3 regions of the Castellaniella defragrans 65Phen genome follow, and region 2 is predicted to be linked to each of the others. Evidence: predicted binding sites of a transcription regulator. Region 2 holds the regulator's gene; each other region holds the start of a gene.
What was found. Region 2 encodes LexA, which represses DNA repair genes until DNA is damaged. Its sites were predicted from a motif close to ACTGTATNNNNATACAGT; they were not measured.
Positions count from the first base shown of each region.

Region 1: a site for LexA is predicted at 2,641-2,658, ahead of imuA (translesion DNA synthesis-associated protein ImuA). Genes of this name have one in related genera too.
Region 3: a site for LexA is predicted at 4,187-4,204, ahead of recA (recombinase RecA). Genes of this name have one in related genera too.

Region 1 covers NZ_HG916765.1:3,281,134-3,291,322, forward strand. The annotation lists gene BN940_RS14620 (HAD family hydrolase) at 1-276, shown strand, start outside; gene pcnB (polynucleotide adenylyltransferase PcnB) at 390-1,802, shown strand; gene BN940_RS14630 (2-amino-4-hydroxy-6-hydroxymethyldihydropteridine diphosphokinase) at 1,865-2,371, shown strand; gene imuA (translesion DNA synthesis-associated protein ImuA) at 2,668-3,474, shown strand; gene BN940_RS14640 (Y-family DNA polymerase) at 3,416-4,723, shown strand; gene BN940_RS14645 (error-prone DNA polymerase) at 4,738-8,049, shown strand; gene BN940_RS19955 (VOC family protein) at 8,068-8,553, opposite strand; partial or broken gene BN940_RS19960 (YybH family protein) at 8,590-9,045, opposite strand; gene BN940_RS14655 (winged helix-turn-helix transcriptional regulator) at 9,126-9,800, shown strand; gene BN940_RS14660 (dihydrofolate reductase) at 9,963-10,189, shown strand, end outside.
Region 2 covers NZ_HG916765.1:2,413,299-2,423,487, forward strand. The annotation lists gene BN940_RS10795 (low molecular weight protein-tyrosine-phosphatase) at 129-620, opposite strand; gene uvrB (excinuclease ABC subunit UvrB) at 852-2,903, opposite strand; gene BN940_RS10805 (amino acid aminotransferase) at 3,082-4,287, shown strand; gene lexA (transcriptional repressor LexA) at 4,478-5,257, shown strand; gene lon (endopeptidase La) at 5,442-7,901, opposite strand; gene clpX (ATP-dependent Clp protease ATP-binding subunit ClpX) at 8,137-9,429, opposite strand; gene clpP (ATP-dependent Clp endopeptidase proteolytic subunit ClpP) at 9,440-10,099, opposite strand; gene tig (trigger factor) at 10,101-10,189, opposite strand, start outside.
Region 3 covers NZ_HG916765.1:2,040,758-2,050,946, forward strand. The annotation lists gene BN940_RS09115 (MFS transporter) at 147-1,775, opposite strand; gene BN940_RS09120 (sensor histidine kinase) at 1,826-3,277, opposite strand; gene BN940_RS09125 (response regulator) at 3,294-3,995, opposite strand; gene recA (recombinase RecA) at 4,304-5,356, shown strand; gene recX (recombination regulator RecX) at 5,379-5,885, shown strand; gene BN940_RS09140 (LysR family transcriptional regulator) at 5,886-6,800, opposite strand; gene metE (5-methyltetrahydropteroyltriglutamate--homocysteine S-methyltransferase) at 6,903-9,200, shown strand; gene BN940_RS09150 (DUF2889 domain-containing protein) at 9,307-9,873, shown strand; gene sucC (ADP-forming succinate--CoA ligase subunit beta) at 9,971-10,189, shown strand, end outside.

The sequences.
Region 1 (10,189 bases), 870 kb from region 2:
GCGCTGGGCGGCTACACCGGCCGCATCGAGGGCACGCCCAGCTTCAAGGCGGGCAAGGTCCTGCGGGTGCGCCAGTGGCTGCGGGACCAGGGCCGGCAGCTGGAGGACTTCGACGAGTCCTGGTTCTACAGCGACTCCATGAACGACCTGCCCCTGCTGGAGGCCGTGACCCATCCGGTGGCCACCAACCCCAGCCCGGCGCTGCGCGAGACCGCCGCCGTCCGGGGCTGGCGCATCCTCGACCTGTTCGGCGGCCTGAAGGATGCGAAATCCTAGGGGTTCCTGGAGGTTTCCAGGGATTCCGGGAGGGATGCGGCCGCCGGCGGCGGTTCGCCCAGAATCTCCCCCGCCGGGGGACACCGGCGATACAAAGCCTTAAAATACGCGCCATGCTCAAGCAGACCATCAAGAATTTCGTCGCGCGCCTGTTCGCGACCCCGCCCAGCGGCCCGGTGCGCCTGTCGCGCGACAAGCACGGCATCGACCGGCGCCTGGTGTCGCGGCACGCCATCAAAGTCTGCGAAGTCCTGAACCAGCACGGCTTCGACGCCTATATCGTGGGCGGCGCGGTGCGCGACCTGATCGTCGGCCTGGAACCCAAGGACTTCGACGTCGCCACCAACGCCACGCCCAACCAGGTCCGCCCGCTGTTCCGGCGCGCCCGCATCATCGGCCGGCGCTTCCAGCTGGTGCACGTGGTGTTCGGCCAGGAAATCATCGAGACCTCGACCTTCCGCGCGCCGTCCTCCGGCAACCAGGAAACCGACGAGCACGGCCGCATCCTGCGCGACAACGAATTCGGCACGCACGAGGAAGACGCCGCGCGCCGGGACTTCACCATCAACGCCCTGTACTACGATCCCCTGAAGGAAGAAGTCATCGACTTCCACCAGGGCGTGGCGGACCTGAAGAACCGCGTGGTGCGCATGATCGGCGACCCGGAAACACGCTTCCGCGAGGACCCGGTGCGCATGCTGCGCGCGCTGCGCTTCCAGGCCAAGCTGGGCGCGCGCATCGACCCGGCCACCGAGGCCCCGATCAGCCGGCTGGCGCCGCTCATCGAGCACGTCCCGGCCTCGCGCCTGTTCGACGAGACGCTGAAGCTGCTGACCTGCGGCCACGCCATGGACTGTGTGCACGAGCTGCGCCGCTCGGGCCTGATGAAAAGCCTGATCCCGCTGATCGACCGCATCTTCGAGGAAGACGGCGGCGAGGCCTTCGTGGAGATCGCCCTGTCGCGCACCGACGCCCGGGTGCGGGCGGGCAAGCCCGTCAGCCCCAGTTTCCTGTTCGCCGCCCTGCTGTGGCGGCTGGTGCAGAAGCGCTGGTCCGCCCTGGCCGCCCAGGGCATGCAGCGCAACGAGGCCCTGATCCGCGCCGCCGATTCGGTGATCGAGGAACAGATGGACAAGCTCGCCATCCAGCGCCGCCACCAGGCCGACATGCGCGAGATCTGGCTGATGCAGGCCCGCTTCGAGCGCGCCACCGTGCGCTCGATCTGGCGCATGATGGAACAGCCGCGCTTCCGCGCCGCGGTGGACTTCCTGCAGCTGCGCGCCGAGGCGCGCGAGGTCGACAGCGTCCTGGCCCAATGGTGGATGGACCTGTCCGACAGCAACGACGAGCGCCGCTCGCAGATGATCGACGCCTGGCAGGCCGGCCACGCGGGCGCCCGCCGCGCCGGCACGGGCGCGGCCCGCAAGCGCCGCCGCCGGCGCAGCCCGTCCCAGGGCGCGGGCGTGGACGGCCAGTCCGCGGCGTCCGCCCCGGCCGCCTCCGTGGCGCCGGACGGCGCCGCCTGAACGCTCCCCGCCGTCCCGACGCCCGGTCCGGCCCGCATGCCGGCCGCGGCGCCTCCGCCGCCATGAGCCCCTCCGCCCCGTCCCAACCCGCCGCGCCCGTCCTGGCCTGCGTCGGCCTGGGCGCCAACCTGGGCGACGCCGCCGGCACCGTGCGGCGGGCGGCCGCCGAGCTGGCCGCCGTGCCGGGCGTGGCCGGCCTGCGGCTCTCGCCCCTGTACGGCACCGCGCCGGTGGATTCCTCCGGCCCCGACTACGTCAACGCCGTGGCGGCCCTGGAGACGACGCTGCCCCCGCTGGCGCTGCTGGCGGCGCTGCAGGCCATCGAGCAGCGCCACGGCCGCGAGCGCCCCTACCGCAACGCCCCGCGCACCCTGGACCTGGACCTGCTGCTGTACGGCGGCCAGTCCATCGACCTGCCCACCCTGACGGTGCCCCATCCCCGCATGCACGAACGCGCCTTCGTCCTGCGGCCCCTGATGGACCTGGCGCCCGGCCTGACGCTGGCCCAGGGCGGACTGGCCGCCCTGCTGGCCCGCTGCGCGGACCAGCCCATCCGGCGCCTGGACTGATCCGGCCGGCGGCGCCTCGCCGGGAATCCCGGCCGCCCAGGCCGCCGCTCGCCGCCGCGCCGGACCGCCCGAACGCCGCCGGACCGCCCGCACGCCGCCGGACCGCCCGCACGCCGCCGGACCGCCTGAACGTCGCCGGACCGCCCGAACGTCGCCGGGCCGCCTGAATGTCGCCGGACCGCCCGAACGCCGGCATGCCTGAACGCCGACGCGCCGGGCCACGGCCCCCTTCCCCGGGCCAGACGCCCGCCGCGGATTTATGGCAAAATACTGTACATACCATCAGTATTTTCGCCATGAACGCTTCCGCCGCCCTCCTGCCTGCCCCATCCACCGCGCCGCCCCCGGACGCGGCCGGCGCCGTGCGGCCGGAGCTGGCCGTGCGGGGCGTGTGGCGCGGCACCGAGATCGGCCGCCAGGCCACGGCGGTGGTCCCCACCGGCTGGGCGCCGCTGGACCGCGAGCTGCCCGGCGGCGGCTGGCCCACGCAGTCGCTCACCGAAGTGCTGGCCGCGCAGCCCGCCGCCGTCGAATGGCGCCTGCTGGCGCCCGCGCTGCGCCAGGTCGCCGCGCGCGGCGGGCAGATCGTCGCCGTCGGGCCGCCCCACCCGCCCTACCTGCCCGGCCTGCGGCAGGAAGGCCTGGACGAACGCTGTTTCGTGTGGATCGATGCCCGCACGCCGGCCGAGCGGCTGTGGACGGCCGAGCAGCTGCTCAAGGCCAACGCCTGCGGCGCGGTCGTCGCCTGGCTGCCGCAGGCGCGGCCCGAGCAGGTCCGGCGCCTGCAGGTCTGCGCGCAATCCTGCGAAGGGCTCGCGTTCCTGTGCCGCCCCGCGGCGGCGCGGCACGAATCCTCGGCCGCGCCGCTGCGCGTGCAGGCGGACCCGGGGCCCGACTGGGAACTGCGCCTGCACATCCTCAAGCGCCGCGGCCCCCTGCAGGACGAACCGCTCGTCCTGCCTTCGATGCCCGGCGGCCTGGCCGCCCTCATCACGCCCCGGCTGCGGCATCCGAGCCGGCTGCTGACCCGCGAGGACCCCGCCGATGCTGTGGGCGGCACTGTCATTGCCCTGCGCACCCGACGGAACGCCGCCGTCCAGTGAGGCGCTTCACGGGCTGGCGACCTGGGCCCTGCAGTTCACCCCCCGCGTCGCCCTCGCCGATGAAGCCGTCGTCCTGGAGGCGGAGGCCGGCACGCGCCTGTTCGGCGGGCGCCGGGCGCTGCACGAGCGCATCGACGCCGAAGGCCGCACGCTCGGCATGGCCGCGATCGCCTGGGCGCCCAACAGCCTGGCCGCGCTGGCCTGCGTGCGCGCCGGGGTGCTCAACGGGGTGCGCCGGCCCCTGCCCGAGGTCCTGGACGCCTTGCCGATGGCGGTCCTGTCGGCCGTCGCGCCACACCATCTCACGCTGGCCCAGCTCGGCTGCCGCACCCTGGGCGACGTGCGGCGCCTGCCGCGCGGCGGCCTCAACCGGCGCTTCGGCCAGGGCCTGCTGGACGCGCTCGACCAGGCCTACGGCCTGCGGCCCGAGACGCACCGCTGGATCACGCTGCCCGAGACCTTCCACGCGCGCCTGGAACTGATGGCGCGGGTGGAGACGGCCCCGGTGCTGCTGTTCGGGGCGCGCCGCCTGCTGTTGCAGCTGTGCGGCTGGCTGGCCGCGCGGCACGCGGGCATCACCGCGTTCACGCTGCGCTGGGCGCACGATTTCGTGCGCGCGCGCGATGCCGGCGACGGCGGCGAACTGACCATCCGCACCGCGCAGCCGATGCGCGAGGTCGAGCACCTGTGCCGGCTGCTGGCCGAACACCTGGCCCGCGTGACGCTGCAGGCCCCGGTGGGTGAACTGGCCCTGGAGGCGGTCGAGGCCGTGCCGCTGCCCGGGCGCAGCGACTCGCTGCTGCCGGACGCCGGCAGCCAGCGCGAATCGCTGGCCCTGGTGCTGGAGCGCATCGCCGCGCGCCTGGGGCCCGAGCGCGTACGTCGGCCCGTGCTGTGCGAGGACCACCGCGCCGAATGGGCGCAGCACTGGCAGCCGGCGCCGCGCCCCCTGCCCCGGCAGCGCATGGCGCCGCCCGACGTGCCGCAGCCGACCTTCCTCCTGCCCGAACCGCTGCGGCTCGCGGTGCGCGCAAACCGGCCGGTCCACCAGGGGCCGCTGATGCTGCTGGCCGGCCCCCACCGCGTCGAAGGCGGCTGGTGGCACCGCGGCGAGGACGATGCGTCCACCCACCACGTCGAGCGCGACTACTGGGTGGCGCTCAGCCGGCGGGCCGGGGTGCTGTGGATCTACCAGACGCGCCTGGCAGGGGACGCCGCCGCCTGGTATCTGCACGGCATGTTCGCCTGACACCCGAGGAAACCATGGCCAGCGCCTCTCCCGCCCTGCCGGACTACGCCGAACTCCGCTGCCTCACCAACTTCTCCTTCCTGCGCGGCGCGAGCCACCCGGAAGAACTGGTCGAACGCGCCAGGCAGCTCGGCTACACGGCGCTGGCGATCGCCGACGAATGCTCCATGGCCGGCATCGTGCGCGCGCACGTCGCGGCCAAGGAACACGGCCTGACGCTGCTGGCCGGCAGCCAGTTCGAGGTCGAGCCCGACGCACCAGCCGGGGCACAGCCCGATCTGCAGCCCGATCTGCAGCCCGATCTGCAGCCCGATCTGCAGCCCGATCTGCAGCCCGATGCGCGGCCGGACCCGCCGACCGGCGCACGAGCCGACGCACCGGCCGATGCCCCCCTGGCGCCGTTCACCCTGGTCGTGATCGCCTGCGACGGCCAGGGCTACGGCAATCTGTGCGAATTCATCACCCGCCTGCGGCGCGCATCCCCCACCAAGGGCGCCTACCGCCTGCGCGCGGCCGACCTCGACCCGCGGGCGCTGGCCGGCTGCGTGGTGCTGGCCTCGCCGCACCGGTCCGCCACGCCCGCGCAGCTGCGCGCCGTCGCGCGCTGGGTGCTGGACCGCTTCATGGGACGCTGCTGGCTGGCCGTGGAACTGCTGCGCCGCCTGGACGACGAGATGTGGCTGCACCGGCTGCGCGAGGTGAGCGAGCTGACCGCCATTCCGCTGGTCGCCTGCGGCGACGTGCACATGCACCTGCGCTCGCGCAAGATGCTGCAGGACGTGCTCACCGCCACGCGCCTGGGCAAGCCGCTCGCGCAGTGCGGGCACGGCCTGCAGCCCAACGCGGAGCGCCACCTGCGCTCGCGCCTGCGCCTGGCGCAGATCTATCCGCCCGATCTGCTGGCCGAGACCCTGCGCGTGGCGGCGCGCTGCCGCTTCAGCCTGGACGAACTGCGCTACCAGTACCCGGAGGAAGTCGTCCCGCCGGGCGAGACCCCGGCCAGCCACCTGCGCCGCATCACCTACGAAGGCGCGCGGCGGCGCTGGCCGGACGGCATCCCGGCCAAGGTCCGGCCGCAGATCGAGCACGAACTGGCGCTGATCTCGGAACTGAACTACGAGCCGTACTTCCTCACCGTCGCGGACATCGTGGCCTTCGCCCGCTCGCGGCGCATCCTCTGCCAGGGCCGGGGCAGCGCGGCCAATTCCGTGGTCTGCTACTGCACCGGCGTCACCGAGGTGGACCCGGCCCGCATGGCGGTGCTGTTCGAGCGCTTCATCAGCCGGGAACGCAACGAGCCGCCGGACATCGACGTGGATTTCGAGCACGAGCGGCGCGAAGAAGTCATCCAGTACCTGTACCGCAAGTACGGCCGCGAGCGCGCGGCTCTGACGGCGGTGGTGATCACCTACCGGCTCAAGAGCGCGCTGCGCGACGTCGGCCGCGCCCTGGGCTTCGAGCCCGGCGCCCTGGACGCGCTCGCCCAGGGCCACCGCTGGTGGGACGGCCGCGAGATCTCCCCCGAGCGGCTGGCCGAGGCCGGCCTGTCCCCGGACAGCCTGAAGGTGCGCCAGCTGCTGCGCCTGGTCGGGCAGCTGATCGGCTTTCCCCGCCACCTGAGCCAGCACGTGGGCGGCTTCGTGCTCACGCGCGGTCCCCTGTCGCGCATGGTGCCGATCGAGAACGCGGCGATGGAGGACCGCACGGTCATCGAATGGGACAAGGACGACCTGGACGCCATGGGGCTGCTCAAGGTGGACGTGCTGGCGCTGGGCATGCTCACCGCCCTGCGCAAGGCGCTGGCGTTCATCGGCGAGCGCCAGGGGCGCGACTTCGCCATGCAGGACATCCCGGCCGAGGACGCCGGGACCTACGAGATGATCGGCCGGGCCGACACCATCGGCGTGTTCCAGATCGAGAGCCGGGCGCAGATGAGCATGCTGCCGCGCCTGCGGCCGCGCTGCTACTACGACCTGGTGATCGAGGTGGCGATCATCCGCCCCGGCCCGATCCAGGGCGGCATGCTGCACCCGTATCTCAACCGCCGCCAGGGGATCGAGCCGGTGAGCTACCCGAGCGAGGCGCTGCGCGAGGCCCTGGGCCGCACCCTGGGCGTGCCGATCTTCCAGGAGCAGGTGATGCAGATCGCCGTGCTCGCGGCTGGGTTCACCCCGGGCGAGGCCGACCAGCTCCGGCGCTCGATGGCGGCCTGGAAACGCAAGGGCGGCCTGGAGAAATACCACGCCAAGCTGGTGGACGGCATGACGGCGCGCGGCTACGAACCGGCCTTCGCGCAGTCCATCTTCGAGCAGATCCGGGGCTTCTCGGAATACGGCTTCCCGGAAAGCCACGCGGCCAGCTTCGCGCTGCTGGTCTACGCCTCATGCTGGATCAAGCGCCACCACCCGGCCGCGTTCCTGGCGGCCATGCTCAACAGCCAGCCGCTGGGCTTCTATTCGCCCGCGCAGCTGGTGCAGGACGCGCGCCGCCACGGCGTGCGGGTGCGCCCGGCCGACGTGCTGGCGAGCGCCTGGGACTGCACGCTGGAAGAACCGGCCGAAGAACCGGCCGCAGGACGGATCGAAGGCCAGATCGAAGGGCGGGCCCGGCCGCCGGCGGTGCGGCTGGGCCTGCGCATGATCGCGGGCCTGCCGCGCGCGGCGGCCGAACGCATCGTGGCCGCGCGGGCGCAGGGGCCGTTCGGCGACGCCGGGGACCTGGCGCGGCGCGCGGCGCTGGACGAGCGCGACATGCGCCGGCTGGCCGGCGCCGACGCACTGGCGGGCCTGGCCGGCCACCGGCGCCAGCAGGTCTGGGAGGCCGCGGCGCTCAAGACCGCGCCGCGGCTGCTGCGCGCGGCGCCGATCCGCGAGGACCGCCTGGCGCTGCCGCCCGCGCCCGAGGGCGAGGAGATCGTCTTCGATTACGCCAGCACGGGGCTGACGCTGCGGCGCCATCCGCTGGCGCTGCTGCGGCCCCTGCTGCGCCAGCGCCGGCTGCACAGCGCGCAGGAACTGCGGGACCTGCCCGACGGCCGTCTGGTGCGCTGCTGCGGCATCGTCACGCTGCGCCAGCAGCCCCAGACCGCCAAGGGCGTGGTCTTCGTCTCGCTGGAGGACGAGACCGGCACGGTGCAGGTGATCGTGTGGAAACACGTGCGCGAGCGCCAGCGCGCGGCCCTGGTGAGATCCCGGCTGCTGGCGGTGTACGGCCGCTGGCAGCGCGAGGGCGAGGCGTGCAACGTGATCGCCGCGCGTCTGGTGGACCTGACGCCGCTGCTCGGGCGCCTGGCCGAGGTCACGAACCGCAGCCGGGATTTCCACTGAGCCACTGAGCGGACCGGCTCAGGCGCCGGCGGACCGGGCCATCGCCGCCCGCATGTCCTCGGGGTTCACGTCCCGCACATGGGAGGCGATGGACCAGCGGTGGCCGTAGGGGTCCCGGACCACGCCGTAGCGATCGCCCCAGAACATGTCGGACGGCGGCATCATCACCGAGGCGCCCGCCTTCACCGCCCGCTCGAACGCCGCGTCCGCGTCGGGCACGTACAGGTGCAGGGACACCGGCGTGCCGCCCAGCGTGTCGGGACTGTCGGCCTGGCAGACCGACGATTCCTCCATCAGCATCACGGCGGAACCGCCGATCCACAGGCAGCCGTGCACCAGCTTGCCGTCCGGCCCGTCCAGCCGGATGGCCCCCTGCGCCCCGAAGGCCCGCTGGTAGAAATCCATCGCGCCGGCCGCGTCCCGGCAGATCAGGTGCGGCGTCACGGCGTGCATGTCGGGGGGCACCGGCGACGGTCCCGCAGCCGCGTCGGGGGACAGGCCCATGAGCGCCTTGCCGGACTTCACATCGCAGGGGAAGGAGAAATGCTCGTGGACGATGCGCCAGCGGCCGGCCTCGCGCCGGAAGCCCGTGGTCATGCGGCTCCAGGCCTCGCCCGCGTCTCCCTCGGCCATGCAGGCCAGCAGCGCGTGCGCGTAGCCCAGATCGCCCTCCGCCTGGACGTCCAGGTCCCTGAACGCGAAGCGCACGCTGTTCGGGCACGTCCGCAGGCATTCTTCCCAGTGCGCCATGTAGCGGTCCCGCCCGGCGAAGCACAGCGTCTTGATGGCGTCGTAGCCGACCACGTCCGGCGCGTAGCAGGCCGCGAGCGCCTCCAGATCGTGCCGGCCCACGGCCGCGGTCCAGTCGTCCAGCACCCGCCGGATGCCGGCCTGCGCCTCGTCCTTCTTCGTCCTGTCTTCCATTCCCGTCTCCTGTTGCCCGTCGCCTGTCCGACGGCCGCGGGGATCGCGGCTCGCGGGCGAGGGCTCATCCATCCGGCGCACTATATCACTGTTTAATCCTAAAAAATAACTAACAAATTGTTTTTTAGGACTACATGATACAATCCAGGATCATGAGCACCAAGAGAAGCTATGCCGACGGCTGCGCCGCCGCCCACGCCCTGGACCTGATCGGCGAACGCTGGGCGCTGCTGATCGTGCGCGAGCTGATGCTCGGCCCGAAGCGCTTCACCGATCTGCGGGCCGGCCTGGGCCGCATCAGCGCCAACGTGCTCACCCAGCGGCTGGCCGAACTGGAAGCGGCCGGCATCGTCGTCCGGCGCAGGCTGCCGCCGCCGGGCGGCGGCATGGCCTACGACCTCAGCCCCTGGGGCAGGGAACTCGAACCCATCCTGCTGCAGCTGGTCCGCTGGGGCGTGCGCTCGCCCGGCTTCGCGCGCGGCGCCCCCCTGAACGTGGACGCCATGGTGCTGTCGATGCGCGCCCTGTTCTCGCCCGACGCGGCCTCGGGCCGGGATGCCCGGATCCTGCTGGTCCTGGACGGCCAGCCTTTCTCCGCCCGGGTGGCCTCGGGCCGGCTGGACGTGCATCGCCAGGGGCCGGCGGAGCCGGCGGCCGAGGCGACGCTGGAAACGTCCCCCACCACCCTGCTGCACCTGGCCTACGGCGCCGCGGATCCCGACGACGCCGTCGAGGCGGGGCTGGCGCGGATCTCCGGCCGGCGGGCCGCGCTGGATCGTTTCCTGGGCTGCTTCCGGGTGCCGGAGCCCGCGGACACGGACCGGTGACAGCCGCGCCGGCGCGCGGCGGGCCGGCGCCCGTTCACGCGCGTGGTCCAGACGCATGATTCGGGCGCACAGGCTTGGCTCAGGCGCAAGGATCAACCGCGACGGCGGCGTTCAGGCGCGTGGTTTACACTGGCGCGCATGCCCACACGGAGAATCCCCGCCATGCCTCCAGGCCCTCCCATCCGCCTGGTCGTCGCCTACACCGACAACCGCGTGATCGGCCGCGATGGCGCCATGCCCTGGCGCCTGCCCGCCGATCTGGCGCATTTCAAGCGCAGCACCCTGGGCCACCCCATCATCATGGGGCGCAAGACCTGGCTGTCGCTGGGGCGCCCGCTGCCCGGCCGCCGCAACCTGGTGCTGAGCCGCGACCCGGCGTTCGCCGCGCC
Region 2 (10,189 bases):
CGCCCGCAGAGCCGCGCCGCCGGAAATTTGACGCCCGGAACCGCATGCCGGGAACCTCATGCCCGCGGGCCCGCGCCCATGAATGCGAAGGGCGCCCGCAGGCGCCCCGACATGGAAGGGAAGGATCCTCAGGCGGCCTGGTATTGCAGCGCGCGCTTGCGCACCAGTTCGAGGACGCCCTGGCAGGAGTCTTCGATGTAGTCCAGGACCTTGTTGAAGCCTTCGGGACCACCGTAGTAGGGATCGGGCACCGTGGCTTCCTCGAATTCGTTCGAGAAGCGCATCAGCAGCATGAGCTTGTGCTGGTAGACCTTGGGGCACTGCTGCTGCAGCGCGGACAGGTTTTCCCAGTCCATGGCCAGGATCAGGTCGGCGTCGCGGAAATCATCGGCGCGGACCTGCCGGGCCACCAGCCCCGACAGATCGTAGCCGCGCTTGCGCGCGGCCGTCTGGGCGCGCGCATCCGGCGCCTCGCCCACGTGGAAGTGGTGGGTCGCGGCGGAATCGACGGCGATCGCATCGGACAGCCCGGCCTCGTCGACGAGGTGCTGGAACACGCCCTGGGCGGTGGGGGAGCGGCAGATATTGCCCGTACAGACAAAAAGTACCTTATGCATGATGAGTGAAAGTGTGCGGGAAAACCCGGAAATAGGCAAGCATTTTCTGTGGAAAACCGCAAAAAAACCTGACACTTGAAGCACTTCCGAAGCGGCCCCGCAACAGGCCGGCCCGCAACAGGCCGGCCCGCAACAGGCCGGCCCGCGACGGGCGGACGGGAGACCCGGCGCCGTCCGCGCGAAACCGGGGACGAGGCCAGGCCCGGCGCCGCCGGCGCATCCGGGCGCCGGGCGTCACTCCATCAGCGCGCGGGCCTTCAGGGCGCGCAGGGCGTCGCGCACCGAGGCCGCCTGCTCGAACTCCAGGTTGCGGGCGTGCTCGTTCATGCGCTGCTCCAGGCGGCGGATCTCCCGCGCCAGGGACTTTTCGTCGTGCAGGGCCGATTCGTCGTAGCCCGCCGCGACCGGCGCCGCGGCCGCCGCCGCGGACACCCCGTCGATCAGGTCGCGCACCGCCTTGCTGACGCCGCGGGCCGTGATGCCGTGCTCGATGTTGAAGGCCTGCTGCTTTTCCCGGCGGCGGGCCGTCTCGTCCATGGCCCGGCGCATGGAATCGGTCACCCGGTCCGCATACAGGATGGCGCGCCCGTTCAGGTTGCGCGCCGCGCGGCCGATGGTCTGGATCAGGCTGCGCTCGGAACGCAGAAAGCCTTCCTTGTCGGCGTCCAGGATCGCCACCAGCGAGACTTCCGGGATGTCCAGGCCCTCGCGCAGCAGGTTGATCCCGACCAGCACGTCGAAGGCGCCCAGGCGCAGGTCGCGGATGATCTCGACGCGCTCCACCGTGTCGATGTCCGAATGCAGGTAGCGCACCTTGAGGCCGTTTTCCCCCAGGTATTCGGTCAGGTCCTCGGCCATGCGCTTGGTCAGCGTGGTGACCAGCACCCGCTCGTGGCGCGCGATGCGCAGCTTGGCCTCGCCCAGCAGATCGTCGACCTGGGTGGCGGCCGGGCGCAGCTCGACCTCCGGATCCACCAGGCCGGTCGGGCGCACCACCTGCTCGACCACCTGGTCCGCGTGCGCGGCCTCGTAGGGCCCCGGCGTGGCGGAGACGAACACGCACTGCGGCATGCGCGCCTCGAATTCCTCCAGCCGCAGGGGCCGGTTGTCCAGCGCCGAGGGCAGGCGGAAGCCGAACTGGACCAGGGTTTCCTTGCGCGAGCGGTCGCCCCGGTACATGCCGCCCAGCTGGCCGATGGTGACGTGGCTCTCGTCGATGAACATCAGGGCGTTGGCCGGCAGGTAGTCGATCAGCGTGGGCGGCGGCTCGCCCGGCAGGGCGCCCGACAGGTGCCGGGAATAGTTCTCGATGCCCTTGCAGAATCCCAGTTCCTGCAGCATCTCCAGATCGAAGCGGGTGCGCTGCTCCAGCCGCTGGGCCTCGACCAGCCGGCCCGCCGCCGTCAGTTCGGCCAGGCGCTCGCGCAGTTCGTCCTTGATCGTCTCGATGGCGCGCAGCACGGTCTCGCGCGGCGTCACGTAGTGCGAACTGGGAAAGATCGTGAAACGCACCAGGCTCTGCACCGGCTTGCCCGTCAGGGGATCGAACAGGTCCAGGGACTCGATCTCGTCGTCGAACAGCGTGATGCGCAAGGCATGCTCGGCGTGCTCGGCCGGGAAGACGTCGATCACCTCGCCGCGCGCCCGGAAGGTCCCGCGGGAGAATTCCGTGTCGTTGCGCTCGTACTGCATGGACACCAGCCGCGCCAGGATTTCCTGGCGGCCGATCCGGTCGCCCGTGCGCAGCGTCAGCACCATGGCGTGGTAGTCGCCCGGGTTGCCGATGCCGTAGATGCAGGACACCGTGCCCACGATGATGGTGTCGGGGCGCTCCAGCAGGCTCTTGGTGGCCGACAGGCGCATCTGCTCGATGTGCTCGTTGATGGACGAGTCCTTCTCGATGAACAGGTCGCGCGAGGGCACGTAGGCCTCCGGCTGGTAGTAATCGTAGTAGGACACGAAGTATTCCACCGCGTTGCGCGGGAAGAATTCGCGCATCTCGGCGTAGAGCTGGGCGGCCAGAGTCTTGTTGGGCGCCAGCACGATGGCCGGCCGCCCGGTGCGGGCGATCAGGTTGGCCATGGTGTAGGTCTTGCCCGAGCCCGTCACCCCCAGGAGCGTCTGGCACATGAGCCCATCGCGCACGCCCTCTTCCAGCGTGTCGATCGCGGCCGGCTGGTCGCCGGCGGGCGGATAGGGCTGGAAAAGCTGAAACGGACTGTCTGGAAAATGCACGAAACCCGGCGAGTCCTCCACCGGGTCCGGGGTATTTGCGCGGCTCTCCATGGTTCGCCTGGACACTATTCGGGTAAACCCCTTATTATCTCATCGTTGGCCTTCGCGACCAAGGAATCCTTTGCATCAGTCTCCCCACGTCCGACGCGCTCCTTGCCGGGATGGCCGGCGGACGGGCGGACCGGTGCATGGCGTCTCCAGACCTTTCCCCTTGTCCCTACGGAATCCCATGTCCTCCATCTTCGCATCCGTCGAACTCGCTCCGCGCGACCCCATCCTGGGCCTGAACGAACAATTCAAGGCCGACACCCGGCCCACCAAGGTCAATCTCGGCGTCGGCGTCTACTACGACGACGCGGGCCGCATCCCGCTGCTGAAGGCCGTCCGCCAGGCCGAGGCCCGCCTGTTCGAGCAGGCCGAGCCGCGCAACTACCTGCCGATCGACGGCATTCCCGGCTACAACAACGGCGCCCGCGCCCTGCTCCTGGGCGCCGGCTCGCCCCTGATCGCCGAGCACCGCTCGCTGACGGTCCAGACCCTGGGCGGCACCGGCGCGCTGAAGGTCGGCGCCGACTTCCTCAAGCAGATCCTGCCGAACGCCCAGGTCGCCATCAGCAACCCCAGCTGGGCCAACCACCAGGCCCTGTTCGCCGCCGCCGGCTTCCCGGTCGTCAGCTACGACTACTACGACGCCGCCACCCATGGGCTGAATTTCGACGGCATGCTGGCCTCGCTGCGCGCCCTGCCCGCCGGCACCATCGTGGTGCTGCACGCCTGCTGCCACAATCCCACGGGCGTCGATCCCACCCTGGAACAATGGCAGGACATCGCCCGCACGCTGCAGGCCGGCCAGCTGGTGCCCTTCCTGGACATCGCCTACCAGGGCTTCGGCGCCGGCATCGAGGAAGACGCCGCCGTGGTGCGCCTGTTCGCGGACCTGGGCATGACCATGTTCATCAGCTCCTCGTTCTCCAAGTCCTTCTCGCTGTACGGCGAGCGCGTCGGCGCCCTGACGCTGGTCACCGGCGGCGACGAGGAAAGCACGCGCGTGCTCAGCCAGTTGAAGCGCGTCATCCGCACCAACTACTCCAACCCGCCCACCCACGGCGGCGCCCTGGTCTCGACCGTGCTGAACACGCCCGAGCTGTACGCGCTGTGGGCCGAGGAACTGGCCGGCATGCGCGACCGCATCCGCGCCATGCGCCACCAGCTGGTCGAAAAGATCCAGGCCCAGGGCGTGAGCCAGGACTTCAGCTTCGTCAAGGCGCAGCGCGGCATGTTCTCGTACTCCGGCCTCACCAAGGACCAGGTGGAGCGCCTGCGCGAGGAATTCGGCATCTACGCCGTGGGCAGCGGCCGCATCTGCGTGGCCGCCCTGAACAGCGGCAACATCGACTACGTGGCCGAGGCGATCGCCCGCGTAATCAAGGCATGATCAAGGCATGATCAAGGCGTGATCGGGCACTGACCCGCCCGCCCGCGCCGCGGCATGGCGCACGACGGGGCCTCTTGCGGGGCCCCGTCGCCGTTTCAGGACGGCCGCCCTGCTGCTGGCCGCCCTGCCGCTTGCGCGGCGCGCGCCCTTCGGTCACAATACGGGCTGTGTTTCCATCCAGTAGCGCGTCATGGCCCTGAAACTCACCGCCCGGCAGTCCCAGATCCTGGACCTCATCCGGCAATCCATCCAGCAGGCCGGCCGCCCTCCCACCCGGGCCGAAATCGCCCGCCAGCTGGGGTTCCGCTCGGCCAACGCGGCCGAAGACCACCTGCGCGCGCTGGAGCGCAAGGGCTACATCCGCCTGTCGGCGGCCACCTCGCGCGGCATCCAGCTCACGGAGCAAGCCCGCAGCCCGGACGCCGATCCGGCGGGCGCGCCCGCCGCTGCCCGCCCCGCGCGGGACGGCATCCCCGCCGGCGCCGGCCCGGCCCACGGGCTCCATCCCCCGTCCGGCACATTGCCTGGCGCATTGCCCGGCCCCCTGCCCGGCGCCCCGGTCTGGCTCGCGCCGTCCGACAGCCGCCTGGTGCCGCTGGTGGGCCGCGTCGCCGCCGGCAGCCCCATCCTGGCGGCCGAGCACATCGAACGCGAAATCCCGCTGGCCCCCCACCTGTTCGAGTCCGCGCCCGACTACCTGCTGCGCGTGCGCGGCAGCAGCATGCGCGACGCCGGCATCCTCGATGGCGACCTGCTGGCCGTGCGCAGCACGCCCCAGGCGCGCCATGGCCAGATCGTGGTCGCCCGTCTGGGCGACGACGTCACCGTCAAGCGGCTGGACCACCAGGGCCGCCGCATCCGCCTGCTGCCCGAAAACCCCGACTTCCAGCCCATCGACGTGGGTCCGGGCGACGACTTCGCCATCGAAGGCATCGCCGTCGGCCTGATCCGCACCACCGCGCTGCACTGAAACGCCGGCGCTCCTCTGCGCGCATCCGGGCCAGAAGCGGCAAGGGCTCCCTTTCGGGGAGCCCTTGGTCGTTTCGCCGGCCCTTCTCCGGCCGCTGAACCGCGCCGCGCACGGAGGGGAAGCCGTTCCGATCCGCCGGGCTCGGGCCGGTCCGAACGGGGACCGGCCCGGGGCCAGGTTCGCCTCAGTGCTTCATCACCCCGCTGCCGCCGGCTTCCGCCGGCTTGGCGGCGGCGACCGCCTCGGCCGCCAGGCGGGCGACTTCCTCGTCCGACAGGGGCACGGGCATGCGCTGCAGGGCGACTTCCAGCACCCGGTCGATCCAGCGCACCGGGATGATCTCCAGGTGGTTTTTCACGTTGTCCGGGATTTCCGCCAGGTCCTTGACGTTTTCCTCCGGGATCATCACGGTCTTGATGCCGCCGCGATGCGCCGCCAGCAGCTTTTCCTTCAGGCCGCCGATTTCCAGGATCTCGCCGCGCAGGGTGATCTCGCCCGTCATGGCCACGTCGGCGCGCACCGGGATGCCGGTCAGCGCCGACACCATGGCCGTGGTGATGGCGGCCCCGGCCGAGGGGCCGTCCTTGGGCGTGGCGCCTTCCGGGAAGTGGATGTGCAGGTCGCGCTTCTCGAAGGCCTGGTCGGCGATGCCCCACTTGCGGGCGCGGGCGCGCACCACCGTGCGGGCGGCCTCGACCGATTCCTTCATCACGTCGCCCAGCGAACCCGTGCGCAGGACCACGCCCTTGCCCGGCATGTCCGCCGCCTCGATGGTCAGCAGGTCGCCGCCGACTTCCGTCCAGGCCAGGCCGGTGACCTGGCCGATCTTGTCTTCCTTTTCGGCCACGCCGAAATTGAAGCGGCGCACCCCCAGGAAGTCGTTCAGGTTGGAGGAATCCACCACGATCGCGGCCTGGCCGTCGGCATGCTTCAGCTCACGGCCCTCGGCACCGGCGCTCAGCAGGCGCTTGACGGCCTTGCGGCAGATCTTGGAGATCTCGCGTTCCAGCGCGCGCACCCCGGCCTCGCGCGTGTAGTAGCGCACGATGTCGCGGACCGCGTTTTCGGAGATGCTCAGCTCGCCTTCCTTGACGCCGTTGTTCTTCATCAGCTTGGGCAGCAGGTGATCGAAGGCGATGTGGACCTTCTCGTCTTCCGTGTAGCCCGACAGGCGGATGACTTCCATCCGGTCCAGCAGGGCCGGCGGAATGTTCAGCGTGTTGCTGGTGGCCACGAACATCACGTCCGACAGGTCGAAATCGACCTCGATGTAGTGGTCCTGGAAGGTGTGGTTCTGTTCCGGATCGAGCACTTCGAGCAGGGCCGAGGACGGGTCGCCGCGGAAATCCGCGCCCAGCTTGTCGATCTCGTCGAGCAGGAACAGCGGATTGCGCACGCCCACCTTGGCCATGTTCTGCAGGATCTTGCCGGGCATGGAGCCGATGTAGGTGCGCCGGTGGCCGCGGATCTCGGCCTCGTCGCGCACGCCGCCCAGCGCCATGCGCACGAATTTGCGGTTGGTGGCGCGGGCCACGGACTGGCCCAGCGAGGTCTTGCCCACGCCCGGGGGCCCGACCAGGCACAGGATCGGCGCCTTGAGCTTGTCCACGCGCTGCTGCACCGCCAGGTACTCGACGATGCGCTCCTTGACCTTTTCCAGGCCGTAGTGGTCGGCGTCGAGGACTTCCTCGGCGTTCTTCAGGGAGTTGTTGACGCGGCTCTTCTTGCGCCACGGCAGGCCCAGCAGCGTGTCGATGTAGTTGCGCACCACGGTGGCCTCGGCCGACATGGGCGACATCAGCTTGAGCTTCTTCAGCTCGGCGTCGGCCTTCTTGCGGGCTTCCTTGGGCAGGTGCGCGGCCGCGATCCGGCGTTCGAGCTCTTCGATGTCGGCGCCTTCCTCGCCCTCGCCCAGTTCCTTCTGGATGGCCTTGACCTGCTCGTTCAGGTAGTAGTCGCGCTGGCTCTTTTCCATCTGCTTCTTGACGCGGCCGCGGATGCGCTTCTCGACCTGCAGGATCTCGATTTCCGATTCCAGCTGGGCGAGCAGGGCTTCCAGGCGGCGCGCGGCGCCGGGCATGTCGAGCAGGGACTGCTTCTGCTCGATCTTCAGGGGCAGATGGGCGGCGATGGTGTCGGCCAGGCGGCCGGCGTCCTCGATCCCGGCCAGCGAGGTCAGGATTTCCTGCGGGATCTTCTTGTTGAGCTTGACGTACTGCTCGAACTGGGCCACGACGGCGCGGCGCAGGGCCTCGGCCTCGGCCTGGTCGGACTGGTCTTCTTCGATGCCCGAGACGCGCGCCGCGAAATGCGTTTCGGCGTCGGTGACTTCATGGACGCGGGCGCGCTGCAGCCCTTCGACCAGCACCTTGACGGTGCCGTCGGGCAGCTTCAGCATCTGCAGGATGTTGGCCGCGCAGCCGATCTCGTACAGGTCGTCGGGCGTGGGCTCGTCCTTGCCGGCGGACTTCTGGGCCACCAGCATCACGCTGCTGCCGGCTTCCATCGCCAGCTCGAGCGCCTTGATGGAACGCGGCCGCCCCACGAACAGGGGGATGACCATGTGCGGAAAGACCACGACGTCGCGCAGCGGCAGCAGCGGCAGTTCCACAGGTTCCTGGGTCAGAATCTGGCTAGCAGACATGGTTGATTCCTCAAACTATTGAATCTGAAAGAAAAAGGAAGCGCGGGCTTCCTTTTTCGTATTGTGCCTGCTGATGAATATGGTGCCGTACAGACGCTTTTCAAGAGCTGGGGGCACACTGCCAGTATACGGGAACCGGCCGTCCGGCGGGCGCGAAACGCCCCCGCCCGGAAGATGGGCGCGGCGCCGGCCGCCCTTCCGGCGGGAAGAACGAAGGGCGGGGTCCGGGCCGCGCTCAGGCGGCGGCCGAGCGCAGGGGCTTGTCTTCGGCGTGGCGGTCGGGCCGGGGGCCCTTGATGAGCGTCGGCGAGGTCAGGCCTTCGACGGCGTCCTTTTCCAGGACCACGCGGTTGATGTCCTGGCGCGAAGGCAGTTCGTACATGGTGCCCAGCAGCGCCTGCTCGATGATGGAGCGCAGGCCGCGGGCGCCGGTGCGGCGCTTGATGGCCCGGCGGGCGATCGCCGTCAGGGCCTCGGGCGTCACTTCCAGCGCGACGTCCTCCATCTCGAACAGCTTCTGGAACTGCTTGACCACGGCGTTGCGCGGCTCGGTGAGGATGCGCACCAGCGTGTCCTCGCTCAGTTCCTCCAGGGTGGCGACCACCGGCAGGCGGCCGACCAGTTCCGGGATCAGGCCGAACTTGATCAGGTCTTCCGGTTCGACCTCGGCGAACAGTTCGCCCACGCCGCGCTCGGAGCGCGCGCGCACCGTGGCGGCGAAGCCGATGCCGGAGCGTTCGCTGCGGTCGCGGATGATCTTTTCCAGGCCGTCGAAGGCGCCGCCCACGATGAACAGGATGTTGGTGGTGTCCACCTGGACGAAGTCCTGGTTCGGGTGCTTGCGCCCGCCCTGCGGCGGCACCGAGGCGACCGTGCCTTCGATGAGCTTCAGCAGGGCCTGCTGCACGCCCTCGCCCGAGACGTCGCGGGTGATGGACGGGTTGTCGGACTTGCGCGCGATCTTGTCGATCTCGTCGATGTAGACGATGGCGCGCTGGGCCTTCTCGACTTCGTAGTTGCAGTTCTGCAGCAGCTTCTGGATGATGTTCTCGACGTCCTCGCCGACGTAGCCGGCTTCCGTCAGGGTGGTGGCGTCGGCCATCACGAAGGGCACGTCCAGCATGCGCGCCAGGGTCTGGGCGAGCAGGGTCTTGCCCGAGCCGGTCGGCCCGATCAGCAGGATGTTGCTCTTGGACAGCTCGACGTCGCCGTCCTTGGCGTCCTGGTAGCGGATGCGCTTGTAGTGGTTGTAGACCGCCACCGCCAGGTTGCGCTTGGGCGTTTCCTGGCCGATGACGTAGCCGTCCAGGAAGGACTTGATTTCCTGCGGCGTGGGCAGTTCCTTGCGCACGGCGGCCCGCGCCGCGTCCTGGGACTCCTCGCGGATGATGTCGTTGCACAGGCTGATGCATTCATCGCAGATGAAGACGGAAGGCCCGGCGATCAGCTTGTGGACTTCGTGCTGGCTTTTGTTGCAGAAGGAGCAATGCAGCGCCTTGTCCTCGCTGGATCCCTTTTTTTCGGTCATGGCTATCCAATCACTTGGCTTCGTCGGTGCGCGAAACCAGTACCTTGTCGATCAGTCCGTATTCCCGCGCATCGTCGGCGGACATGAAGTTGTCGCGTTCGGTGTCCACGGCGATGCGCTCGATGTCCTGGCCGGTGCGCTCGGCCAGGATGCCGTTCAGGCGTTCGCGCAGGCTGAGGATTTCCTTGGCCTGGATCTGGATGTCCGAGGCCTGGCCCTGCGCGCCGCCCGAAGGCTGGTGGATCATGATGCGGGAATTGGGCAGCGCGTAGCGCTTGCCCTTGGCCCCGGCGGCCAGCAGGAACGCGCCCATGCTCGCGGCCAGGCCGGTGCACAGGGTGGAGACCTCGGGCTTGACGAACTGCATGGTGTCGAAGATCGCCATGCCGGCGTAGACCGAGCCGCCCGGGGAATTGATGTAGAGCGAGATGTCCTTGTCGGGGTTCTCCGATTCCAGGAACAGCAGCTGCGCCACGACCAGGTTGGCCGACTGGTCGTTGACCGGGCCCACGAAGAAGATCACCCGTTCGCGCAGCAGGCGCGAATAGATGTCGTAGGACCGTTCGCCGCGGCCGGACTGCTCGATCACGATGGGCACGTAGCCCAGGCCGGTGGGGACGACCGAGTCCCCGCCGTACATCGACGCGTAGAAATCGGTGAACCGGTTCATGTCAGCGGGCACCCATCAGAGTATCGAAATCGACGGCTTCGTCGGTGACCTGGGCGGACGCCAGGACGTGCTCGACGAGGTTGTCTTCCA
Region 3 (10,189 bases), 370 kb from region 2:
TCTAGAGCCGCACGCCTGACGCGACTCTGAATTGCGGCCCCGGACCGCACTCCTGAATCGCATTCCTGGATCACGGCCCTGGATCACGGCCCTGGATCGTCACCAGCCTGCGCGAGTTGCTCGCCGGAGACCGTGAATCCGGCGTCCTAGGGCGCGTTCAGGTCGTTGTGCCGGGTTTCCTTGACGAACAGCAGGCCCACGACCAGCGTCATGATGCATACCGCGATCGGATACCACAGGCCGTCGTACATGTTGCCTGTGGTGGCCACCGTGGCGAAGGCCACGGGCGGCAGGAAGCCGCCGAACCAGCCGTTGCCGATGTGGTAGGGCACACTCATGGAGGTGTAGCGGATGCGCGTGGGGAACATTTCCACCAGCATGGCGGCGATCGGCCCGTAGACCATGGTGACCTGCAGCACCAGGAAGAACAGCAGCAGCAGCACCATGGTGAAGTTGATCTGGGACGGATCGGCGTAGGCCGGATAGCCGTGGTTGCGCACCGCCTGGCGCAGTTCTTCCTGCAGCCGCGCGTTGCGGCGGGCGAATTCCGCGCGCGGCAGCGAGGTGCCGTCGAAGGAGTCGATGCGCTGTTCGCCCACCAGGGCGTAGGCCATGGTGCCCGGGGGGGCGGTCTGGTTGATGTAGTGGACCGAATGGCTCGCCATGAAGGCCTTGAGCAGGTCGCAGGCGCTGGTGAAGGAGGCGATGCCCACGGGATTGAACTGCAGCGAACAGTCCTCGGGATTGGCCACGACGTACACGGGCGCCTGGTTCTGCGCGCGTTCCAGCGCCGGGTTGGCGTAGTGGGTGAGGCCCTTGAACACGGGGAAATAGGTGAGGGCGGCGATCAGGCAGCCGGTCATGATGATGGGCTTGCGGCCGATCCGGTCAGACAGCGCGCCGAACACCAGAAAGAACGGACAGGCCAGCAGCAGGGCCAGCGCCACCAGGATGTTGGCGATGTTGGCGTCCACGCCCAGCGTCTCGGTGAGGAAGTACAGCGCGTAGAACTGTCCGGTGTACCAGACCACGGCCTGGCCGGCCGTCAGGCCGATCAGGGCCAGCAGGATCAGGCGCAGGTTGCGCCAGCGCCCGAAGGCTTCCTTGATGGGCGCGCGCGAGACCAGGCCTTCGCTCTTCATGCGCGTGAAGGCGGGCGATTCATGCAGGCGCAGGCGGATCCAGACCGAGATCACCAGCAGCAGCACGGAGATCAGGAACGGTACCCGCCAGCCCCAGGCGTCGAAGGCCTCCTGGCCCAGCGTGGCGCGGGTGCCCAGCACCACCACCAGCGACAGGAACATGCCGGTGGTGGCGGTGGTCTGGATCCAGCTGGTGAAAAAGCCGCGCCGGCCCTGCGGGGCGTGCTCGGCCACGTAGACGGCCGCGCCGCCGTATTCGCCGCCCAGGGCCAGGCCCTGCAGCAGGCGCAGCAGCAGCAGGATCATGGGCGCGGCCGTGCCGATCGAGGCCGACGAGGGCAACACGCCCACCAGGAAGGTGGACAGTCCCATCACCAGGATCGAGACCACGAAGGCGTACTTGCGCCCGACCATGTCGCCCAGCCGGCCGAACACCAGGGCGCCGAAGGGCCGCACGGCGAAGCCGGCTGCGAAGGTCAGCAGGGCGAAGATGAAGCCGGCCGTGGGGTTCAGGCCGGTGAAGAAATGCTGGGCGATGACGGCCGCCAGGGATCCGTAGACGTAGAAGTCATACCATTCAAAGACGGTGCCCATCGAGGACGCCAGGATGACGCGGCGTTCCTCGTGGGTCATGGGACGGTTGGCTTCGTCCATGGCATCGTGCGGCATGGGTCGGGCTCGGTTCATGATCGGGTCCTGGGCGCATCGTCGCGGGGGAAGGAAACGCGCAGCCGGGTGCCGGCGCTGACGGGATCGCGGTGGTTGCCGGGCGGCAGGAAGGCGATGGTGGCGTGGTGGTGTTCGGCGACCTCGCGCACGATCGCCAGGCCCAGGCCGCTGCCTTCGGCACCGTGGCCGAGGATCCGGTAGAAGCGGTCGAAGACCTTGGACTGCTCTTCGGGCGGGATGCCGGGGCCGGAGTCCTGGACTTCGAGGCAGACCCGGTCGCCCTCGGGCAGCGCGCGCACGGTGACCCGGCCGCCGGCGGGCGTGTAGAGCAGGGCGTTGTCGATCAGGTTGTTCAGCAGTTCGCGGATCATGACCGCGTTGCCGAAGACCGGCAGGGGCTCGCCGGGCGATTCAAAGCCCAGGTCGAGGCGGCGCTGCAGGGCGGTCTCGACCCATTCCAGGGTGCAGGCCTCGGCCAGCGGCAGCAGGTCGAGCACTTCCGTGGTGCGGGACTGGTTGGGGTCGATCGATTCCGCCCGCGCCAGCAGCAGCAGCTGGTTGACCAGCCGGGTGGCGCGCTGGGAGCCGGTGATGAGCTGCTGCAGGCTGTCGCGCATGCGCGCGGGCTCCTGCTCGCGCAGCGCCAGTTCGCATTGCGTGCGGATGCCGGCCAGCGGGGTCTTCAGCTGGTGGGCGGCATTGGCGACGAAGCGCCGCTGGGACTCGATCGAGTCGGACAGGCGCTGCAGCACGTTGTTCATGGAGGCGATCAGCGGCACGATCTCGGCCGGTGCCAGGTCGTCGCGGATGGGGGACAGGTCGCTGGGCTTGCGCCGGCGCATGTGCTCCTGCAGCAGGCTGAGCGGCTCCAGGCCCTGGGTCAGGCCCAGCCCGGCCAGCATGGCGGCCAGCGGCAGGATGATGAGCTGGGGCGTCAGCATGCCGGTGAGGATTTCCTGCTGCAGCGTGGCGCGCGCCTCGGCCGGCTCGGCCACGACCGTCAGGAAGCCGGTGCCGTCCTGGTCGCGCCCGCCCCACACATAGGCCATGCGGATGGACTGGTGGTTCAGCGACGCGTTGCGGAAGCGGATCTGGTCGATGTCGTAGCCCCAGTTTTCCGGCGTGGGGATGCTGGGATCGCCCGCCAGCAGGTGGCCGTTGGCGTCCAGGATCTGCCAGCTGGTGGCCGATTCGTCGGCGCTGCCGGCCAGCACCGTGCGGGCCGATTCGGACAGCGCCACGCCGCCGGCCAGGCGCTGCTGCTCGACCTCGTGGCGCAGCAGGCGCAGGTGGCTCGCCAGCGTCCGGTCGTAGGGCGAATTGGCGATGTTCAGGGAGATGAAGTAGGTGATGACGATGCCGATCGACCACAGCACGAACAGCGGCACGATCATCCACAGCAGGATGCGGCCCAGCAGGGTCGCGCGGCGGCGGCGGGGCCTGCGCGGTACCGGGTCGGCGAACATGGCGGGGAGCGCGCCGTCAGCCGACGGCCGCCGCGTCCGCCGGCACGGAGCGGTTGTCGGGCTCCAGGCAGTATCCCAGGCCGCGCACGGTCAGGATGTGGACGCCGGCGGGCTCGATCTTCTTGCGCAGCCGGTGGATGTAGACCTCGATGGCGTTGGTGGTGACTTCCTCGCCCCATTCGCACAGCAGATCGACCAGCTGGTGCTTGCTGATCATGCGGCCGCTGCGCGAGAGGAAGATTTCCAGCAGGCTGGTCTCGCGGGCGGACAGTTCGACGGCGGCGTCGTCGATGGTGGCCACGCGCCCGTTCAGGTCGAAGGCCAGGCGCCCGTGGCGCAGGACGGAGGCGCGCGCGCCGCCGTGGCGGCGGATCAGGGCGCGCACGCGGGCTTCGAGTTCGCTGAGGGCGAAGGGCTTGGACATGTAGTCGTCGGCGCCCAGGTCCAGGCCTTCGACGCGCTGCTCGATGGAGTCGGCGGCCGTCAGGATGAGGACCGGCAGGGGGGTGCCGCGCTGGCGCAGCTTGCGCAGCACGGACAGGCCGTCCAGGCGCGGCAGGCCCAGGTCCAGGATCAGAAGGTCGAAGGCTTGCAGCTGCAGCGCGGAATCGGCGCTGGAGCCGTCGCTGACGACGTCCACGGCATAGCCGTCGTAGCGCAGCGATCGGGACAGCCCGTCCGCGAGAATGCTGTCGTCCTCGGCAATCAGGATACGCATGGCGGGAATGACATCCAGGGAGAGGCGGGCGCCCGGGCGCCCTGACTGCCGCCATTGTGGCATGCGCGGCCCCGCCGGGTCATTAGGGTAAACGATGGGCGCCGCGACGGACGCGGCACCGGACGCCGGGGAAAGGCCGGGCGGCCGCCGGCGCCGGGCCCCGCCGGCGCGGCCGGGATCGAATTGGCACATCTGTATTTTCATACAGTATAATTAATGCCATAATTTCCCGAATCCCGCCGCAGGCGGACCCGGCCGATCCCTGGCCCGGGTCCCGGCGGCCCGTCACTCACGATAGGAATTCCCTCATGGATGAACGCTCCGGCAAGGCCAACCCCGAACGCGCCAAGGCGCTGGCCGCCGCGCTGTCTCAAATCGAAAAGCAGTTCGGCAAGGGCTCCATCATGCGCTATGGCGACAACCAGGTCGAGCACGACATCCAGGTCGTGTCCACCGGTTCGCTGGGGCTGGACATCGCCCTGGGCGTCGGGGGCCTGCCGCGCGGCCGGGTGGTCGAGGTCTACGGCCCCGAATCCTCCGGCAAGACCACGCTCACCCTGCAGGTCATCGCCGAAATGCAGAAGATCGGCGGCACCTGCGCCTTCGTCGACGCCGAGCACGCCCTGGACGTGCAGTACGCCGCGCGCCTGGGGGTCAATCTCGAAGACCTGCTGATCTCCCAGCCCGACACCGGCGAGCAGGCCCTGGAAATCACCGACGCCCTGGTGCGCTCGGGCTCGGTCGACCTGATCGTGATCGACTCGGTCGCCGCCCTGGTGCCCAAGGCCGAAATCGAGGGCGACATGGGCGATTCGCTGCCCGGCCTGCAGGCCCGCCTGATGAGCCAGGCCCTGCGCAAGCTCACCGCCACGATCAAGCGCGCCAACTGCATGGTGATCTTCATCAACCAGATCCGCATGAAGATCGGCGTCATGTTCGGCAACCCCGAGACCACCACGGGCGGCAACGCGCTGAAATTCTATTCCTCGGTGCGTCTGGACATCCGCCGCATCGGCTCGATCAAGAAGGGCGACGAGGTCGTCGGCAACGAAACCCGCGTCAAGATCGTCAAGAACAAGGTCGCCCCGCCGTTCAAGCAGGTCGAGTTCGACATCATGTACGGCACCGGCATCTCCCGCGAGGGCGAGATCATCGACCTCGGGGTCCAGGCCGGCCTGATCGACAAGTCCGGCGCCTGGTACAGCTACAACGGCGAGCGTATCGGCCAGGGCAAGGACAACGTCCGCGACTACCTGAAAGAGCATCGGGACATGGCCTTCGAGATCGAGAACCGGGTGCGCGAGCACCTGGGCATCGTCCCGCGGGCCGTGCCCGCCGCTTCCGCCGCCGATGGGGAATAGGGCCGGCGACGGCTTCAGCGCCGTGTCCGGCGGCGATGCCGCATCGCCGGACGGCGATGGCCCGTCCCGGCGCGGGTCCGGGGCCAGGCCTGGCGCCGGTTCCGGCCCCAGCCTGAAGGCGCGGGCCGTCGCCTACCTCTCCCGGCGCGAGCATTCCCGCCAGGAACTGCGGCGCAAGCTCTCCGCCTGGTGCGACGATCCCGCCGCCATCGAAGCCGTGCTCGACGAACTCGCGCGCGAGCACTGGCAGTCCGACCAGCGCTACGCCCAGGCCTACGCCCACCGCGCCGCCGCGCGCCAGGGCGCGCAGCGCATCCTGGGCGCCCTGCGCCAGCAGGGGCTGGCCGACGACGAGCTGGCCGGCCTGCGGGATTCCCTGCGCGCCACCGAAGCCGATCGCGCGCGCGCCGTCTGGCAGCGCAAGTTCGGCCAGCCGCCCGCCGATCCCCGCGAATACGCGCGGCAGTACCGCTTCATGGCGGGGCGGGGGTTTTCCGCCGACTGCATCCGGCGCCTGCTGGACCGTTGATCAGCCCGGCGCGCGGATGCCCGGCAGGGTCTCGAAACACGTGCGCCGGGCCTGCTCCAGGAAGGCCTGGATGTAGGGGGTTTCCACGTCCTCGGCGCGCACGCCGGCCTGCAGGGTGCGCCAGATGCCCGATCCCAGCCGGCAGATCCGCAATCCCGGCAGGTTCCTGTATTCCTCCAGCGCCCAGCTGGGCAGCGCCGCCACGCCCCGGCCGCTGGCCACCAGCTGCACGATCATGGGCGTCAGCTCCGCCGTGCGCACGGCGGCGGGCTCCACGCCGGCCGGGTCCAGGAAAGCCGTGTAGACGTCCAGCCGGCTCCGGTCGACCGGGTAGGTGATCAGCACCTGGTCGGCCAGGTCCTCCGGCAGGACGCGGCCGGCCGCGCCCAGCGGCCCCTGGCTGGCCACCGCCAGCACCAGCTCGTAGGCGAACAGTGGCGTGTAGTCCACCGATTCCAGCGGCTCCGGGTCGGAGGTGATCACCACGTCCAGGTCGCCGCGCGCCAGGGCGGGCAGGGGGGCGAAGGAAAACGCCGCCGTCAGGTCCAGGGAAACCTCCGGCCAGTCCTTGCGGAAGGTGTCCAGCGTGGGCATCAGCCACTGGAAGCAGGAATGGCAGTCGATGGCGACGTGCAGGCGGCCGGCGCGGCCGGCGGCCAGGCGGCGCAGTTCCTGTTCCGCCGCGCGCACGCGCGGCAGCACGTCCTCGGCCAGCGCCACCAGCCGCAGGCCCGCCGTCGTCAGGCGGGCGGGGCGGGTGCGCCGGTTCAGCAGCGGCGTCTTCAGCCGCACTTCCAGGTCGCGCAGCTGGTGCGACAGGGCCGACTGGGTCAGGTGCAGGCGCTCGGCGGCTTCCTGCAGGCTGCCGCCGTCGCGGATGGCCAGCAGGGTTTCCAGGTGGCGAAGCTCAATCATGAATTTCTCTCATGTTATCCGTGCAGGATTTGATTTTTTATTTTCTGCCTCTCCAGGCAGAATGTCGTTCATTGAATAATTTTAATGTTATCAGGATTAATCATGACGATCATTCATAATCTAGGTTTTCCCCGGATCGGCGCCGCCCGGGAACTGAAGCGCGCCCAGGAAGCCTACTGGGCCGGCAAGGCCGACGCGGACAGCCTGCTGGCCACGGGCCGCGCGCTGCGCGCCCGTCACTGGGCGATCCAGGCCGAAGCCGGCGCGCAGTGGGTGCCGGTGGGCGATTTCGCCTGGTACGACCAGATCCTGGAATGGACCACGCTGCTGGGCGCGGTGCCGGCGCGCTTCGGCCAGGCGGACGACGCCCCGGTCGAGCTGGACACGCTGTTTCGCATGGCGCGCGGCCGCGCCCCCTCGGGCACGCCGGCGGCGGCCTGCGAGATGACCAAGTGGTTCGACACCAACTATCACTACATCGTGCCGGAACTGCATCCTGGCCAGACCTACCGCATCGCGCGCGAATCGCTGTTCGAGCAGGTGGCCGAGGCCCAGGCGCTGGGCCACCGCGCCCGCCCTGTGATCCCGGGGCCGCTGACCTGGCTGTGGCTGGGCAAGGGCGATGCCTACGCGGGCGGGGCGGGCGACGCGGCCAAGCTGGACCTGCTGCCCGGCCTGCTGGCCGTCTACGAGCAGGTGCTGCGGCGGCTGGCCGCCCAGGGCGTGGAATGGGTGCAGGTGGACGAGCCCATCCTGGTGCTGGACCTGCCGCGGGCCTGGCGCGAGGCGCTGGCCGGCGTCTACGCCCGCCTGGCGGCGCAGGGGCCGAAGCTGCTGCTGGCGACGTATTTCGGCGGCATCGAGCACAACCTGGACGTGGTCCGGTCCCTGCCGGTGCACGGGCTGCACGTGGACCTGGTGCGCGCGCCGGACCAGCAGGCGGCCGTGCTGGCCGCGCTGCGCGACGGCCAGGTCCTGTCCCTGGGCGTGATCGACGGGCGCAACGTCTGGCGCGCCGACCTGGACCGCATCCACGAACAGGTTCGCGCGGCGGCCGCCCGCCTGGGCAGCCGCCTGTGGCTGGCGCCCTCGTGCTCGCTGCTGCACAGTCCCATCGACCTGAGCCTGGAGACCGCCCTAGACAAGGAATTGCGCGGCTGGCTGTCCTTCGCCGTGCAGAAGCTCGACGAACTGCGCCTGCTGCGCGCCCTGGTGGACGGCGATGCCGACGACCTCGACCGGCAGGCGCTGGCGGCCGCCCGCCAGGCCGTGCGCGATCGCGCCGCCTCCGCCCGCATCCACCGCCGCGACGTGGCCGCGCGCCTCGCCGCCTCGGATTCGATCCGCCGCGCGCGCGCGCCCTTCGCCCGGCGCATCGCCGCCCAGCAGGCGCGCCTGGGCCTGCCGCGCTATCCCACGACCACCATCGGCTCCTTCCCGCAGACGCCGGAGATCCGCGCGCTGCGCCGCGACTGGCGCGCCGGGACGCTGGGCGACGCCGCCTACGAAAAGGCGATCCGCGAGGAAATCGAGCGCGTGGTGCGCTTCCAGGAGGAAATCGGCCTGGACGTGCTGGTGCACGGCGAACCCGAGCGCAACGACATGGTGGAATACTTCGGCGAGCTGCTGGCCGGCTTCGCCTTCACCGCCTACGGCTGGGTGCAGAGCTACGGGTCGCGCTGCGTCAAGCCGCCCCTGATCTACGGCGACGTGGCGCGCCTGGCGCCCATGACCGTGGCCTGGTCGGCCTACGCGCAGTCCCTGACGGACAAGCCGGTCAAGGGCATGCTCACCGGCCCGGTGACGATCCTGCAATGGTCCTTCGTGCGCGACGACCAGCCGCGCGAGCAGACCTGCCGCCAGATCGCCCTGGCCCTGCGCGACGAGGTCCTGGACCTGGAGCAGGCCGGCGTGACCGTGATCCAGATCGACGAGCCGGCCTTCCGCGAAGGCCTGCCGCTGCGGCGCGGCGACTGGGCCGCCTATCTGGACTGGGCGGTGGACTGCTTCCGCCTGTCCACCAGCGGGGTGCGCGACGACACGCAGATCCACACCCACATGTGCTATTCGGAGTTCAACGACATCATCGAATCGATCGCGGCGATGGACGCGGACGTGATCACCATCGAGACCTCGCGCTCGAACATGGAGCTGCTGGGCGCGTTCGAGGCCTTCGCCTACCCGAACGACATCGGGCCGGGGGTCTACGACATCCATTCGCCCAACGTCCCGCGCGAGGACTGGATGGTGGACCTGGTGCGGCGCGCCGCCCGGCGCCTGCCGGCCGAGCGGCTCTGGGTGAATCCGGACTGCGGCCTGAAGACCCGCGGCTGGCCGGAAACCCGCTCGGCGCTGCAGGCCATGGTGCAGGCGGCCCGGACGCTGCGCGAAGCGGCCTGAGCGCGCGGCGGGGGCATGGCCCCGACACGAGCGGGGCTACATAAGCGGGGGCTTATACACGGTATATAATTGAAAGGTTTTACGAATTCCGGCCTTTCCGTTCCCAATGCCCTTGTCCGATCCGGCGTGTCCGCGCCGTCCCATCCACACGCGCTCCATTCGCGTCGAATCCTATGCCCGGGATGACGGGCTATGGGACCTCGAAGCCGAACTCGTCGATACCAAGGCCTACGATTTCCCGGTCCGCGGGAACGAAGTCCATCCCGCGGGCGCGCCGGTGCACCACATGCGCCTGCGCGTCACCATCGACGACCACTTCACCATCACCGCCTCCGATGCCGCCTACGAAGCCGCGCCCTACGGCGAATTCTGCAGCGCGATCGCGCCGGAATACCAGCGCCTGGTCGGCCTGAACCTGCTCAACCAGTTCCGCAAGCGCGTGCGCGAGCGTTTCGGCCGCACGGCCGGCTGTACCCACGTCACCGAACTGACCGACGTGCTGCCCACCGTGGCGGTCCAGACCATGGCCGGGCGCCAGCGCCAGGAGGCCGACACCGGCGAGCGGCCGTTCCAGCTGGACGGCTGTCACGCCCTGCGCGTGGATGGCCCGGTGGTGCGCATGCATTATTCCCCCTGGTACGTCCCCGCCGAGGCCCATTCCGATGAAGCCTAGCGTCCCCCACGGGCCGCGGGCCGGATGGCGTTCCTCGGACCGGCACGCCGAAGCGGCGGGCCGGCGGCTTCCTTTTCTCTCCACTGACAGGTAACTCATGAAAATTCACGAATATCAAGGCAAGGAATTGCTGAAGAAGTTTGGCGTGACTGTCCCGCGCGGCATTCCCGCGTTCTCGGTCGAGGAGGCCGTGGCGGCAGCCGAAAAACTGGGGGGTCCTGTCTGGGTCGTCAAGGCGCAGATCCACGCCGGCGGGCGCGGCAAGGGCGGCGGCGTGAAGGTCGCCAAGTCGCTGGACGAGGTCCGCACCCTGGCC